Regions from separate parts of the Chromobacterium subtsugae genome, predicted to be linked through region 1. Evidence: predicted binding sites of a transcription regulator. Region 1 holds the regulator's gene; each other region holds the start of a gene.
The links. The regulator FNR, encoded in region 1, switches genes on or off when oxygen is low (the NO sensors DNR and NnrR bind a similar motif). The targets are predictions, from matches to a motif close to TTGATNNNNATCAA.
Positions count from the first base shown of each region.

Region 2: the regulator FNR is predicted to act here: its motif matches at 1,242-1,255, upstream of U6115_RS03225 (ATP synthase subunit I).
Region 3: the regulator FNR is predicted to act here: its motif matches at 2,558-2,571, upstream of U6115_RS05355 (DUF3149 domain-containing protein).
Region 4: the regulator FNR is predicted to act here: its motif matches at 2,438-2,451, upstream of U6115_RS02750 (hemerythrin domain-containing protein).

Region 1 is NZ_CP142381.1:1,260,166-1,264,027, forward strand. Features, by position in the region: gene hemN (oxygen-independent coproporphyrinogen III oxidase) at 1-918, opposite strand, end outside; gene fnr (fumarate/nitrate reduction transcriptional regulator Fnr) at 1,025-1,771, shown strand; gene U6115_RS06150 (DUF1853 family protein) at 1,817-2,722, opposite strand; gene U6115_RS06155 (RNA methyltransferase) at 2,712-3,476, opposite strand; gene U6115_RS06160 (inositol monophosphatase family protein) at 3,624-3,862, shown strand, end outside.
Region 2 is NZ_CP142381.1:652,347-656,208, forward strand. Features, by position in the region: gene U6115_RS03215 (ParA family protein) at 1-344, shown strand, start outside; gene U6115_RS03220 (ParB/RepB/Spo0J family partition protein) at 349-1,206, shown strand; gene U6115_RS03225 (ATP synthase subunit I) at 1,322-1,660, shown strand; gene atpB (F0F1 ATP synthase subunit A) at 1,671-2,483, shown strand; gene atpE (F0F1 ATP synthase subunit C) at 2,549-2,836, shown strand; gene U6115_RS03240 (F0F1 ATP synthase subunit B) at 2,898-3,368, shown strand; gene U6115_RS03245 (F0F1 ATP synthase subunit delta) at 3,376-3,862, shown strand, end outside.
Region 3 is NZ_CP142381.1:1,107,056-1,110,917, forward strand. Features, by position in the region: gene trmB (tRNA (guanosine(46)-N7)-methyltransferase TrmB) at 1-442, opposite strand, end outside; gene U6115_RS05345 (SDR family oxidoreductase) at 480-1,397, opposite strand; gene U6115_RS05350 (CDP-6-deoxy-delta-3,4-glucoseen reductase) at 1,437-2,465, shown strand; gene U6115_RS05355 (DUF3149 domain-containing protein) at 2,642-2,773, shown strand; gene arcD (arginine-ornithine antiporter) at 3,329-3,862, shown strand, end outside.
Region 4 is NZ_CP142381.1:564,005-567,866, forward strand. Features, by position in the region: gene phoR (phosphate regulon sensor histidine kinase PhoR) at 1-608, shown strand, start outside; gene tal (transaldolase) at 715-1,776, shown strand; gene U6115_RS02750 (hemerythrin domain-containing protein) at 1,848-2,378, opposite strand; gene ampD (1,6-anhydro-N-acetylmuramyl-L-alanine amidase AmpD) at 2,586-3,605, shown strand; gene U6115_RS02760 (hypothetical protein) at 3,611-3,862, opposite strand, start outside.

The DNA of each region.
Region 1 (3,862 bases):
GTCGTCCGGCTTGGCGAAGTGGTCCATGCCGATGAACACGTAGCCGGCGTCGCTCAGCATCTTGACCGCGTCCTGCAGGATGTCCAGCTTGGCGGCTGCGCTGGGCAGGTCGGCTTCGTTGATGCGGCGCTGCGGCATGAACACCGTCGGCAGGTGGGCGTAGTTGTACAGCGCCAGCCGGTCGGGATCGAGGGCGATGGCCTTTTCCAGCGTGCGCAGCATCGAGTCGCGGCTTTGCAGCGGCAGGCCGTAGATCAGGTCCAGGCTGACCGACTTCATGCCGGCCTCGCGCCCGGCTGCTATCACCTGGCGGGTTTCCTGTTCGCTCTGCACGCGGTTGACGGCGCGCTGCACCGCGGGGTCGAAATCCTGCACGCCGACGCTGATCCGGTTGAAGCCATATTCTGCCAGGCGGAACATGGTTTCGCGTTTTACCTTGCGCGGATCGATCTCAATGGAATATTCTCCGTCGCTCAGGAACTCGAAATGCGTGCCGAGCATGGTCATCAGCCGCGCCAGCTGGCCGTCGTCGAGGAAGGTGGGGGTGCCGCCGCCGAAGTGCAGCTGTATCACCTTTTCCCGGCAGCCCAGCTGTTCGGCCACCAGCAGGATTTCCTTTTCCAGGTAGTCCAGGTATTGGTCGGCCTTGCTCTTGTTTTTGGTGATGATCTTGTTGCAGGCGCAGTAATAACAAACTGTGTTGCAAAATGGTATATGAGCGTACAATGATAAAGGTTTGCGGTTGGCGCCGATGCGGCGCTGCTGCAGACCATGCTGGTAGTCATGTGCTGAGAAACCCGGCGTAAAGCGATCCGCAGTCGGGTATGACGTGTATCTTGGTCCCGACCCATCCAGGCGTTCGATCAGCTCTCGGTCGAACTCGAAATGGGCGGGGGAAAACGGATGGGTGGTTTTCATGTCGTATTCGGATGGTAAAACTTCTGGTGGACTGGTAAATTTGCGCAAAACCTGCGAATTCCGCATTGACAAGGGTCAAGCTTCACCAGCTTGCAGCAAACACAGCATGTCTGAACAAAACCATACAGCGTTACACACACTGAAAATTTCCTGCTCCAGCTGCAGCCTGCGCGAGCTGTGCCTGCCGGTCGGCCTCAACCGCGAAGAGATGAGCCAGCTGGATACGGTGATCCGCCAGAGCCGCCGCCTGAAGCGCGGCGAGTACCTGTTCCGCAGCGGCGAGGGCTTCAAGTCGCTGTACGCGGTGCGCACCGGCTTCTTCAAGACCTGCGTCGCCAGCCAGGACGGCCGCGAGCAGGTGACCGGCTTCTTGATGTCCGGCGAGCTGATGGGCCTGGACGGCATCTCCACCAACAACCACAGCTGCGACGCCATCGCGCTGGAGGACAGCGAGGTGTGCGAGCTGCCGTTCAACCGGATGGAGTCGCTGAGCCGCGACATTCCCAGCCTGCAGCACCACTTTTATCGGCTGATGAGCCGCGAGATCGTGCGCGACCAGAACGTGATGCTGCTGCTCGGCAATATGAAGGCGGAGGAGCGCATCGCCGCCTTCCTGCTGAACCTGTCGCAACGGCTGTCCACCCGCGGCTTCGCCGCCAACGACTTCATCCTGCGGATGAGCCGCGAGGAAATCGGCAGCTTCCTCGGCCTGAAGCTGGAGACGGTCAGCCGCACGCTGTCCAAGTTCCAGCAGCAGGGCTGGATCACTGTCGATCACAAGCACATCCAGCTGGTGAAGGTGGAGGAGTTGAAAAACCTGATCGCCGGCTGCGTGCACGCCAACGGCCACTGAGCCCGCCGCTGGGCAAAAAAGGCAGGTCTTCGGACCTGCCTTTTTTCATGGCTGCGGCAGTTTGCTTTGCAGCTCCGCCAACCGGGCCGGATCGGGCCAGCCGTCCGGGGTGACGAAGCCGCGCGCCGTCTCCCGCCACAGGCCGCCGCCGGCCGGCTGCAGCTCCGCCACCAGCTGCGGCGCGGCGCAGGCCAGCAGTTGTTCGCGCAGCGCGGCCTGGCTGTGGACGCGGGATGCGTCGAGCAGGGCCGGCGCCAGCCAGGACAGGCGCGGCAGCCAGGCCCAGCGCGAGCCGGGCAGCGTTTGCGGCCAAGCCGGCAGCAGCGGCGCGTGCCAGCCGCGCAATGCGCCGGAGGGTGGCGGCCAGGCCTGGCCGGCGGGGTAGAACAGCCAGCCGCTCAGGCGCGCGCCGGTCTGGCAGGCGGCGAAGCCATCGGGCAGTTGCGCGGCGGCGGCGGGATGGCGGCTCAGTTGCAATTGTGTTGCGAGTTTGGTCGCTTTCAGCCGCCAGGCATCGCGCAGGCTGGGGCCGACCAGCGTGTCCGGCCCGTTGCCCAGTTGCAGGTAGAATTTGCTGGCGGTTTCCAGGTGCCAGGGTTCGCCGTCCAGCCACAGCAGGAAGTCGAATTCGCCCAGGGTGCGGCGCGTTTCGTTGATGACGGTGAGATTTTCCGCCGCCAGGCGAATGTGCGGCGCGGCGCGAAACCAGAAAGAAAGCAAGCGTTCGGCATATTTTCCCAGCCGGCTGTGCTGGGCTGCCGCCAGCCAGTCCAGCAGCGGCGCCGGCTCGCGCTCCAGCCGGCCCAGCAGCGCCGCGCCGTCGGCGCCCAGCAGCCGCTCGGGCGGCAGGTCGGCGCCGGATTGCCAGGGGGAGGGGGAGGTCAGCAGGAAGGCGAGATCGCGCACCGCCGGGTGCGCGTAGGGCAGAGAGAACGGCTGTTCAGTCTTCATCCCGCTTCAGGCTGCCGTCGGCGGCGCGCTGCACCTGCTTGAAGAAGCCGCGCAGGATGTCGATTTCGTCGCGCAGCACGCCGGAGCGGTTGAACAGCGCGCGCATGCGGCGCATCAGCCGCTCGCTGTTGCGGCGGCGGAAGTAGCCGATGTCGTCCATCGCCTGCTCCAGGTGGCCGCACATGCCTTCCACCTCGCCCTGGGTGGCGGCTTCGCCGTCGGCGCGCAGGTATTCCACGTTCACGCCGGTGTGGCTGAACAGCTCGTAGGTCATCACCTGCACCGCCATCGCCAGGTTCAGCGAGAAGTAGTCGGGGTTGCCGGGGATGGTGACCAGGCGGTTGCACTGCTCCACTTCCTCGATCGACAGGCCGAAGGTTTCGTTGCCGAAAACCAGCGCCACCTGCTCGCCGTCGCGCGCGCGCGCCACCAGCTCGGGCGTGGTTTCGCGCGGGGTGGACAGCGGGGTGGTCAGCTCGCGGCGGCGGCTGGTCAGCGCGCAGGCGACGGTGACGTCGGCCAGCGCCTCTTGCAGCGAGCCGACCACGGTGGCGCTCTCCAGCACGTCCACCGCGCCGGAGGCCAGCGCGTTGGCTTCGTCGCTGGGAAACACCTTGGGTTCCACCAGGTAGAGGCGGGTCAGCCCCATGGTTTTCATCGCGCGAGCGGCCGAGCCGATGTTGCCCGGATGGTTGGGCCTGGCCAGCACGATGCGGATGTTTTTCAGAAAATCAGGTACTTGGGGTTTATTCATTGGCGGTTTCACATTAAAATAGCGGGCATATATCAAAAGCCCGCGCCCAGGCGTCGGGTTTTTTTGTTCCTTAACCCAGATTGTTACCGGCAGGCGTCGCGTCATCGAACGCCGCGCCTGCCCATTGTTCAAGTGTAGAGGCCGTCAATGCATCCGATGCTCAATGTCGCGGTTAAAGCCGCTCGCCGCGCTGGCAGTGTTATCCAGCGCGCGTCGCTTAACCTCGATACCATTCGCGTAGAGAAGAAGAAACACAATGACTTCGTTACCGAGGTGGACCGCGCAGCCGAAGAGGCTATCATCCAAACCATCCTCGAGGCCTACCCGAAACACGCGATTCTAGCAGAAGAGTCGGGCGCCAAAGGCGTCGGCTCCTCCGAATACGA
Region 2 (3,862 bases), 610 kb from region 1:
TGTGCGAATACTACGCGCTGGAAGGCTTGTCCGACCTGGTGTCCACGCTGCGCAAGGTGCGGCTGGCGGTCAACCCCAAGATCGAGATCATGGGCTTGCTGCGCACCATGTTCGACGCCCGCAACAATCTGTCGCAACAAGTGTCGGCGCAGCTGGCGCGCCACTTCGGCGACAAGGTGTTCCAGACCGTCATCCCGCGCAATGTGCGCCTGGCCGAGGCGCCCAGCCACGGCTTGCCGGGGCTGGTCTACGATCGCAACTCGCGCGGCGCGCAGGCTTACCTGACGCTGGCGCAAGAGCTGATTGAACGACTAGAACCCGCAACCGCAACTCCCACCGTCTGACAATATGGCCAAACTCAAAGGATTGGGGCGCGGACTCGACGCGCTCCTGTCCACCGTCGACACGGTGGACGACAGACTGACTTCCCTTCCCATCGACAGCATCCGCCCCGGCAAATACCAGCCGCGCAGTTTCATGGACGAAACCGCGCTGGAGGAGCTGGCGGCTTCCATCCGCGTGCAGGGCATCATCCAGCCGCTGATCGTCCGCGATCTGGGCCTGGGCGACTACGAGCTGATCGCCGGCGAGCGCCGCTGGCGCGCGTCGCGCAAGGCCGGTCTCGTCGAAGTGCCGGTGGTGATCAAGAGCGTGCCCGACGAAGCGGCGCTGGCGATGGCGCTGATCGAGAACATCCAGCGCCAGGAGCTGGATCCGATCGAAGAGGCGCAGGGCATCAAGCGCCTGATCGACGAATTCGGCCTCACCCACGAGTCCGCCGCCGACGCGGTCGGCCGTTCGCGCAGCGCGGTGTCCAACCTGCTGCGCCTGTTGGTGCTGCCGCAACCGCTGCAGCAGATGATGCACGAAGGCCAACTGGAGATGGGCCACGCCCGCGCTTTGCTGTCTCTGCCCACCGTCGCGCAGCTGGAGCTGGCGCAGGAGGTGGTGCGCAAGGGGATGTCGGTGCGCGAGGTGGAGCGCCGAGTGCAACAGCATGATGCGCAAAAAACCACAGTTGCCGCGCAACAAAATCGCGTCGATCCCGATGTCGAGCGGCTGGAAAACCAGGTGTCGGAAGCGATAGGCGCCAAGGTCAGCATTCGTCATGCAAACGGCGGAAACGGCAGGCTGGTCATAGAATATGCCAGCCTGGACGAGCTGGACGCGCTGCTGGAGAAACTGCAGAAAAAACCTCAAAAATGAGAATGTTGCGCCGCAAAATAGGCCTGGCGGCGAAGTTGACGCAACTCAAGCGCAAAGCCTATAATCCAGCGGTTTTTTTGCACTGGCAGTCATGGTAAATCCGGAAGTGAGGCGCGTGCTGCGCCTGCAGGCCAGCCTGGTCGGGCTGGCAGTGCTGATTTCGCTGCTTGTCGGCGCCGGCAGCCTGGTGGTGGCAGTGTCCACCTTGCTGGGCGGGATCGTGGTGCTGGTGCCGGCCCTGGTGTACGCCAGGATCGCCTATGCCAAGCGGCATGTTCCTCCCGCGGCGTTGATCAAGGCGCATTTTCTGGCCGAAGCGGTAAAGTTTTGCCTGACCGTACTACTAAGTGGCGCGGTTTTGGCTGGTTTCAAGGATTTGTCCGTAGTCGGCTTTCTCGGTGGGTTCTTTGCCGCCATCTCCGGCTACGGTTTCGGGCTTCTAATCAAAAATTGAGAAAAGAGCGATGGCAAGCAACGCAACTGATTACATCAAGCACCACCTCACGTTCTGGAACTCGGACCCGTCGGCCGGCTTCTGGAGCCTGCACGTCGACACCTTCTCCATCTCCCTGCTGCTCGGCTTCCTGTTCGTAGGCGTGTTCGCCATGGTGGCGCGCCGCGCCAGCATCGAAGCGCCGGGCCGTCTGCAATTGTTCGTCGAGATGATCATCGAGCTGGTGCAGACCCAGGTGCGCGAAGTGTTCCACGGCAAGAGCAAGATGATCGCCCCGCTGGCGCTGACCATCTTCTGCTGGGTGTTCCTGATGAACTTCATGGACCTGTTCCCGGTGGATCTGTTCCCGATGGCCGCGCAATGGATCGGCTACACCTTCTTCGGCCTGGAGCCGCATCACGTGTACTTCCGCGTGGTGCCGTCCGCCGACGTGAACTCCACTTTCGCCATGTCGCTGTCGGTGCTGATCCTGATCGTCGGCTTCTCGATCAAGGCCAAGGGCCTGGGCGGCTGGGGCAAGGAACTGTTGACCGCGCCGTTCCACAGCTCCCACCCGGTGGGCGCCGTGATCCTGGCCCCGCTGAACTTCGCGTTCCAGCTGGTAGAGCTGGCCGCCAAGCCGATTTCGCTGTCTCTTCGTCTGTTCGGCAACCTGTACGCCGGCGAATTGATCTTCATCCTGATCGCGCTGCTGCCCTGGGGCCTGCAGTGGGTGCTGGGCGCGCCGTGGGCGATCTTCCACATCCTGATCATCACCCTGCAGGCCTTCGTGTTCATGATGCTGACCATCGTGTACCTGAGCCTGGCAGTGGAAGCGCACTGATTTACCTGTAGATTCACCATACTTTTTTACCAACCATCCTTGCTTTAAGTCTTAGGAGATACACAATGGAAGCACTCGTTTCTCAGATCCAGTCGATGACCGCTATCGCTGCAGCCCTGATCATTGGTCTGGGCGCTCTGGGCACCGCTATCGGTTTCGCCATTCTGGGCGGCAAGTTCCTCGAGTCCTCCGCTCGTCAGCCGGAAATGATCCCGGTTCTGCAAACCAAGCTGTTCATCATCGCCGGTCTGCTTGACGCGATCTCCATGATTGGTGTCGGTGTTGCCATGCTGTTCACCTTCAACAACCCGTTCCTGGCTGCCGCTCTGGCCGTTGTCAAGGCTGCCCACTAATCCGTCTGCCTACGGATACGTGTAAACGGTTGTTGTAGTCATACTCTGGAGGAAAACAAGCGTGGAATTCAACGTAACACTACTGGGCCAGGCGATCACGTTCGCCATCCTGGTATGGTTCACCATGAAGTTTGTTTGGCCTCCGCTTACCAACATGATGGATGAGCGGGCCAAGCGTATCGCTGATGGCTTGGCCGCTGCGGAACGCGGCAAGCAGGATCTGGAAGCGGCTGAAAAGCGCGTTGCGGACGAAATCCGCAAGGCCAAGCAGCAAGCTACCGAGATCGTGGTTGCAGCCGAGAAGCGCGCCAACCAGATCGTGGACGAAGCCAAGGACGCGGCCCGCACCGAAGGTGCCCGCATCGTGGCCGACGCCAAGTCGGAAATCGATCAGGAAGTGCTGCGCGCCAAGGAATCCCTGCGCGCGCAGGTGGCCGAACTGGCCGTCGCCGGCGCAGAGAAGATCCTGCGCAAGGAAATCGACGCCGCCAAGCACGCCGACCTGCTTGCCTCCATCAAAGCGGAGTTTTAATTAACTCATGGCAGAACTCATTACCGTCGCAAGGCCCTACGCCGAAGCGGTATACAGCCTGGCCACCGAACAGCGTAGCCTCGATCAGTGGTCGGATGCGCTGTCGTGGCTGGCTGCCATGGTGAACAACCCGGATCTGGCGCAGGTAGTCACCAATCCGAAACATACCGCACAAGAGGTTGAGGCGCTGATGCTGGATGTGCTCGGCGGCCGCGGCAACGAAGACGTGAAACGCTTCATCGCCGCGCTGATCGAGAACGCCCGTTTGACGCTGCTGCCGGAAATCGCCGCGCAGTTTGAACTGCTGAAGGCGCAATCGGAAGACATAGTGGACGCCCAGGTGGAGTCCGCTTTTGCCATGTCCGATGCACAACAAGCCGAACTGACCACCACGCTTTCCAAGAAGTACGGCAAGACCGTGCGTCTTGACGTGCGTGAAAACCCCGACCTGATTGGCGGGGTGCGTGTGCTGGTTGGCGACGATGTCATCGACG
Region 3 (3,862 bases), 150 kb from region 1:
GGATCAGCCGGCGCTTGTTGTGGCGCTTTTTGTGCCAAGGGTCGGGAAAGAAGATGTGCACGCCGTCCAGGCAGCCGTCGGCCAGCATATTGTCCAGCACTTCCACCGCGTCGTGGCGCATCAGCCGCAGGTTGGTCAATTCCTTCTCTGCGATCAATTTGCACAGATTGCCTACGCCGGGGCCATGCACTTCAATGCCCAGATAGTCGTTGCCCGGGTTGGCGGCGGCGATTTCGGCGGTGGCGCCGCCCATGCCGAAGCCGATCTCCAGGATTTTGGGCGCGGCGCGGCCGAAGGCCTGTTCCAGATCGATCGTCTCCGGATGGTAGGCTATGCCCCACTTGGGCATGCCTTCGTCCATAGCCCGTTGCTGGCCTGCGGACAGGTGGCCCTGGCGCAGCACAAAGCTGCGGATCGCGCGATTGAAAGCCGGATTTTCCATTTTGCTGGCCTGCTGAAAACTCAAAAAAACCGCGATGTTACCGAATCTTGGCCTGGCTTGCGAGTATTGCCGCCTTGCGCGGCTCATCCTGGGCCAGCGCCGCCAGATAGTCGAGCACGCTGGGCCAGCGCAGCCGCACGCCCAATTCCCGTTTGATGCGCAGATTGTCCAGCCGGCGCGATTCGGCGAGGAACGACCACTGCTGCGGCGTCACCCGCGCCTGGACTTCGGCGCGCGGCAGCTCGGGCAGGCTGGGCAGCTGGAGCGTAGCGCCCAACTGGCGGTACCAGCGGCTGACCGGCAGCGGCAGGTCGTCGCAGGCGTTGTAGACGCGGATGCCCTGGCGGCGGCGCAGTGCGGCGGCGCACAGGCTGGCCAGGTCGTCGGCGTGGATGTGGTTGCTGTAGCTGTCCTCCGCGTCGACGATCAGCGGCGAAGCGTTGGCGAAGCGCGCCAGCGGCAGCCTGTCGTCGGCGTAGATGCCGGGCGCGCGCAATATCGTCAGCGCGCCGCCGTGGCGGCCAACAAAGCGGCGCAATTGCCGCTCGGCGTCGACGCGGCGCCGGGCGCGCTCGCTTTGTGGCAGCAGCGCCGCAGTTTCATTTATCAGCATGCCGTTGGCGTTGCCGTAAACGCCGCTGGTGCTGATATAGACAAATCGCTGTGGTATGCTGTCGCCTTTTGCCAGCGCGTACAATAACTTGCGCATTCGCGGGTCTTCCGCGCCGGATGGCGGCGGCGGCGCGCACAGCAGCACGGCGTCGGCGATGCCGGCCAGCCGCGCCAGGCTGTCGCCGCGGTCGAGGTCGCCGAGGATGGGCCGGGCACCGAGCGCCCGCCAGGATTCGGCGGCGGCGGGGTGGCGGCATAGCGCCAGCACCCGCCAATGGGCGAGCAAAGAGGGCAGGGCGCGGCGGGCCACATCGCCGGCGCCGATAATCAGCAAAGTACGCATGGTGTGCATTTTAGCCAGAATTCGGGATTGAGATACGATATGACTTGCCAGGTGAAGGTGCTCCCCAGCGGGCATGCATTCGGTGTGGAAGCGCACGAAACCATTCTAGAAGCCGCGCTGCGCCAGGGCGTGGGCCTGCCGTACGGTTGTCGAGACGGCGCCTGCGGCGCCTGCAAAGGCAAGGTGGTGGAAGGCGAAGTGAGCCAGGACGGCTTCCAGGAGAAGGCGCTGTCGGCCGGCGAACGCGCCCAGGGCATGGCCTTGTTCTGTTGCGCGCGGCCGCAGGGCGATGTCAGCATCGAGGTGCGCGAAGTGACCGGCGCCGGCGACATCCAGATCAAGACGCTGCCGTGCCGCGTGGAGAAGATGGACAAGATCCACGACGTGGCGGTGCTGAAGCTGAAGCTGCCGGTGTCGGAGCGCCTGCAGTTCCGCGCCGGCCAATACATCGACATCCTGATGAAGGACGGCAAGAAGCGCAGCTTCTCCATCGCCAACGCGCCGCACGACGACGCCTTCCTTGAGCTGCATATCCGCCACCAGCCCGGCGGCTCGTTCTCCGACTACGTGTTCAGCCAGATGAAGGAGCGCGAGATCATGCGCTTCAAGGGCCCGCTGGGATCGTTCTTCCTGCGCGAGGAGTCGGACAAACCCATCGTCTTCATCGCCAGCGGCACCGGCTTCGCGCCGGTGAAGGGCATCATCGAGCATGCGATCCATCACGGCATCCAGCGTCCGATGCTGTTCTACTGGGGCGCGCGCAGCAAGGCCGACCTCTACATGGCCGATCTGGCCGAGAGCTGGCAGGCGGCGCACCCGCACATCCGCTACATCCCGGTATTGTCCGAGGCGCTGCCGGAAGACAACTGGAGCGGCCGCACCGGCTTCGTGCACCAGGCGGTGCTGGAAGACTTCGCCGACCTGTCCGGCCACCAGGTTTACGCCTGCGGCGCGCCGGTGATGGTGGAGGCGGCGCATGGCAGCTTCACCCGCGAGCGCGGTTTGCCGGAAGACGAGTTCTTCTCCGACGCCTTCTTCCTGTCCAAGGACATGAATGGCGGCAAGTAGACAGATAAAACACTGATTTGCATACAGAAAGCCCTCGGCCGCCGCCGAGGGCTTTTTTATTTGCTCTGCATCAAATGGCTGGGTTCTGGCATTTGATGTGGGTCAATTTCCGACATGGCTGAGTGGGTAATATGTCGTCAGCAAGGAGCTGAGGCCGCGGGCCGGGAGGAGTAATCATGGAATTGCTGACCCTGTTGATGTCTGACGACGTGGGCCGTTTGAGCCTGCTGACTATCGTAGTGACGATGCTGGTGGTGCTGGGCGCGCTGTGGATGATCTTCAAGAACATCAACAAGCCCGGCAAGTAAGGTTTTATCCCTGCAGTTTGGCATTTCCTCTTGATGTGTGTGTTGGCGGATACGGTGGTGGGCCGTATCCGTTTTTTTTATCCGCCGCCAGGCTGCGCCCGCAGGCTGAACTTTCCGCGCCGCCCGGGAGTCTGTCTAAGCATGGCGGACGCATGATTTGGCCGCCGCGCCGATCGCATTTGTCCTGACAGGCCGCGCCTGTTCCGCTGTTCCTCACTTCAATACAGCCTGAAATTCTGTAGTTTTTGTCCAAGGTCATGGCGTTGGCGATGCCGGCTTCCGTTTCACCCCCCTCCGGCTATGCTGAATCTGGCCGCGGCGCCAGCGCCGGCATCCCCTTTCGGTAAGTTGCCGTGACGCCTTGTCGTAAGGCCTGGTCGCATCTGCATGAGGTCGAGGGCGGCGCGGGAAAGCCCGCTTGATGTAGGTCAACTGAATACACGACATGCCTGGAAAGCCTGATTTTAACGGGTATACCATTATTTCAGATGATAAGAATTTAATAATAAAACAGTACGGAATGCTCGGTTTCACATCTCAGATCGGAGAACGAAAATGTCCACAGAAACTGCAAGCCAAGCCGGTGTGGCCGAAGGCGCCGCGCCCAGGCTGAAGCTGGGCGCGCTGACGGCGCTGGTCGTTGGCTCGATGATAGGCGGGGGCATCTTCTCCCTGCCGCAGAACATGGCGGCCGGCGCCGGCGCCGGCGCCATCTTGATAGGCTGGGCCATCACCTTCGTCGGCATGCTGGCGCTGGCCTTCGTGTTCCAGATGCTGGCCTCGCGCAAGCCTGAGGTGTCGGGCGGCGTATATGGTTACGCCAAGGCCGGCTTCGGCGACTACATGGGTTTCAACTCGGCCTGGGGCTACTGGATTTCCGCCTGGATAGGCAATGTGTCCTACTTCGTGGTGATGTTCTCGGCGCTGGCCTTCTGGATTCCGGCTTTCGGCGATGGCAATACGCCCACCGCCATCGCCTGCGCTTCGGTGCTGCTGTGGTGCCTGCACTTCCTGGTGCTGCGCGGCGTGCATGGCGCAGCCTTCATCAACACCATCACCACCATCGCCAAGCTGGTGCCCTTGGCCCTG
Region 4 (3,862 bases), 700 kb from region 1:
TGCCGGAGGTGGACGACCGCACCTTCCGCCAGTTCCTGCCGATGATGCTGGAGCAGTCGCGGCGGATGCAAAGCCTGGTGGAAGATCTGCTGGCGCTGTCGCGGCTGGAGAACAGCCCCAAGGCGGCGAGTTCGGAAAAAGTGGACATGCGCGACATGCTGGACACGCTGATGGTGGAGGCCGAGGGCCTGTCCCAGGGGCGGCATCAGGTCAAGCTGTCCGGCTGTTGCGACGCCGGCCTGTGGGGCAGCGGCCAGGAGCTGCATTCGGCCTTCGGCAACCTGGTGTCCAACGCGGTGCGCTACACGCCGGAAGGCGGCAGCATCACGCTGGCCTGGCAGGAGGAGGGCGAGCAGCTGCGCTTCTCGGTCAGCGACACTGGGATCGGCATCCCGCGCGAGCATATCCCGCGGCTGACCGAGCGCTTCTACCGGGTGGACCGCGGCCGTTCGCGCGGCAGCGGCGGCACCGGCCTCGGCCTCGCCATCGTCAAGCACGTGCTGGCGCGCCATCACGCCCGGCTGGAAATCAAGAGCGAGCCCGACAAGGGCAGCACCTTCAGCGTGGTGTTCCCGCGCGAACGCCGCAACGACAGCCAGGCCGCCTGAGCGGTCTTCGATCCAGCGCAAGCCGCCGCGACAATTTTCTTGGCGCGGCGGTTGCGGCGCGCTACGATGTCTGTCTTTACCTCAAGCAATTCCCGGACGCCTCACCATGAACCGTTTGCAAGCCATCCGTCCGTTCGGCCAGCGTATCTGGCTGGACAATCTGTCCCGTGAACTGATCGCCTCCGGCGAACTGGCCCGCCTGCTGGCCGAAGACGGCATCGCCGGCGTCACCTCTAATCCGGCCATCTTCTACAAGGCGATCAGCTCCGACGCGAGCTATCAGGGCGAGCTGGCCGTGCTGAAACAAGACGCGGCGCTGTCCGCCGAAGCGCGCTACGAAACGCTGGTGGTGGCCGACATCCAGGCCGCCTGCGATCTGCTGCTGGCGCAATACGAAGCCAGCCAGGGCAACGACGGCTACGTCAGCCTGGAAGTGTCGCCGGAACTGTCGCGCGACGAAGCCGGCACCTTGGCGGCCGCGCGCCGGCTGTGGGCCGAGATCGGCCGCGCCAACGCGATGATCAAGATTCCGGCCACCGCCGAGGGCATTCGCGCCTTCCAGACGCTGACCCGCGAAGGCGTCAACGTCAACATCACCCTGCTGTTCTCGCTGCCGCAAGTGGAAGCGGTATGGGATGCCTACATCGCCGGCCTGTCCGCGCGCCTGGCCGACGGCCAGCCGGTGGCCGGCGTCAAGGCGGTGGCCAGCTTCTTCCTGTCGCGCGTCGACAGCCTGCTGGATCCGCAAGTGGCCGAGCAGCACAAGGGCAAGGTGGCGATCGCGCTGTCCAAGGCAGCCTACGCCCGCTACCAGCAACGCTTCCACGGCGAGGAGTTCGCCAAGCTGCGCGCCGCCGGCGCCCGTCCGCAATTCCTGCTGTGGGCGTCCACCGGCACCAAGAACCCGGCTTACCGCGACGTGCTGTACGTGGAAAGCCTGATCGGCGACGAAACCGTCAACACCGTGCCGGACGCGACGATGGCCGCCTTCCGCGACCACGGCGACGCCGCGCTGACGCTGCCGCAAGGCATGGACGCGGCGCAGGCGTTGCTGGCCGAAGTGGAAGCCGCCGGCGTCGATCTGGCCGCTGTCGGCGAAAAACTGCAGCAGGACGGCCTGAAACTGTTCGAGGACGCTTTCGCCCAGTTGCTGAAACTGACGGCCTAAGCGGCCGCCCTGGCGGGAAGGAACGGGTTGCCGGCGCGAGCGGGCAACCCGTTTTGCGTTAGCGCGCCGGCTCAGCCGCCGGTTTGGCGGCGCTGGGCCATGCGGGCGCCGGCGGCGCGCAGCTCTTCCGCGCTCAGCGCGCTGGCGGCGGCGGGGAAGAGCCAGGCCTCCTCGGCGGCGGCGTGCTCGCGGTACTGGCGGGCGAATTCCTGCAGCTCGTTCTTGCTGATCTGGCGGATGCGGCCGTCGCGCAGCGACAGCAGGTCGTCGCGGATGGCGTTCCAGCACGAGTGAAGGTAGCCGTGCTCGGCCGCCAGCTGCTCCAGCCTGGATGCGGCGGCGGGCACGCGCGCCTCGATCAGCGGGAACAGCTCTTCTTCCTCGTCGGTATGGTGGGCGGGGCCGGCGACGTCGAAGTAGCGCACCACGTCGTTGATCGCGTTGCGGGCCGCTTCGTCGACGCCGTGCTCTTCGATGTAGGGCGGCAGCTTGTCCAGGGTGTCGCAGAAGCGGCGGATCTTGTCGTGACAGGCCTGCAGCATTTCCAGCGGCTGTTCGAAGCTGGGCGCCGCGGCGCCGCCAAGGGTGTCGAGCGTAAGCATGAGGGTGGTCTCCTGCGTGGGTTCTGGCATGATTGTGACGCCATGCCGAAACCGTGGACATGATGCGCCTCAAGCGTAAACTCGATGCGGCGGAAAAGACGGCCGCTTACGCGATGCGCGACGCAAGTTCTTGATACCGCTTTGCGCGGTGGAACACAAGCCGGATTTGTACGATGCCGTCCGGGGCATAGACGATCGAGGAGCAGAATGGATTTGCCGTTTGAAGTGAAGGAGTTGGACCGCGGCGACGCGGAGCTGGCGCAGCGGGCGCTGCGGCTGCAGCTGGCCGCCCACCGCGTCGAGGTGGAATGGCTGGACTATCCGGCGCTGCCGCTGCTGTGGCCGGACCTGGCGGCGTTGCTTTCTTGCCGCGACCGCATCCTGGCGGCGTTCGAGGGCGGCGAGCTGCGCGGGCTGGTGGTGGCGTCGCGCCGGCTGGACGGCGGCCTGCACATCGAACGCACGGTGGTGGACCCTGCGCATTTCGGCTGCGGCTGGGGCTACCGGCTGCTCAACCGGGCGTTGCACGGCGAGACGCGCGCCAGCGTCGACACCGCCGAAGTCAACCAGGCGGCGATCGCGCTCTACCACAAGGCGGGCTTCGTGCTGGAGCGGCGCTGGAGCGTGCCGGACGGGCTGGCGCTGTGGCGGATGGACTACCGGCCGGCCGCGCCGCCGGTCCTGTCGCTGGCCCCGGACGGCTGGATGCGCGGCGCGCTGCAGCAGGCCTCGCCCAATTGCGACGAGCGCAGCCCGGGCTGCGCGCCGGAGCTGCTGGTGATACACAATATCAGCCTGCCGCCTTACCGCTATGGCGGCCCCGGCGTGCAGCAGCTGTTCGGCAACAGCCTGGACCCGGACGAAGACCCGTATTACCGCGGCATCCACCAGCTGCGGGTGTCGTCGCACTTCTTCATCCGCCGCGACGGCCAATTGCTGCAGTTCGTGCCGGTGGGGCAGCGCGCCTGGCATGCCGGGGTGTCCTGCTGGCGCGGCCGCGAGAAGTGCAATGACTTTTCCATAGGCGTGGAGCTGGAGGGCTGCGATTTCGAGCCGTTCAGCGAGGCGCAATACCGCACGCTGGCGGCGCTGGGCGCGGAATTGCGCCGCCACCTGCCGCTATCGGCGTTGGCCGGCCACGAGCACATCGCGCCCGGCCGCAAGACCGACCCCGGCCCCTGGTTCGATTGGGCGCGCGCGCAGGCGGACTGCGGCCTGGCGCTGTAGCGGCGCTATTTCAGCGTCAGGTAGGGACGGGGGTGATCCTGGAAGGTCAGCTCCTCGTCCGGCAGCGTGAAGGCGGCGTACAGGAAGCCGATGTAGAAGGCCAGCTCGTCGGACAGCTTGCCGATCACGTCCAGATTGCTGGGCAGGTCGCGGTAGGGAATGGCGATCCTGGCGTTTTCGTCGGCGACGAAGGCCACATTCTGGTCGAAAATGACGCTTTGCAGCCGGAAGTCGCCGGCTATGGCGACCTGGCTGAA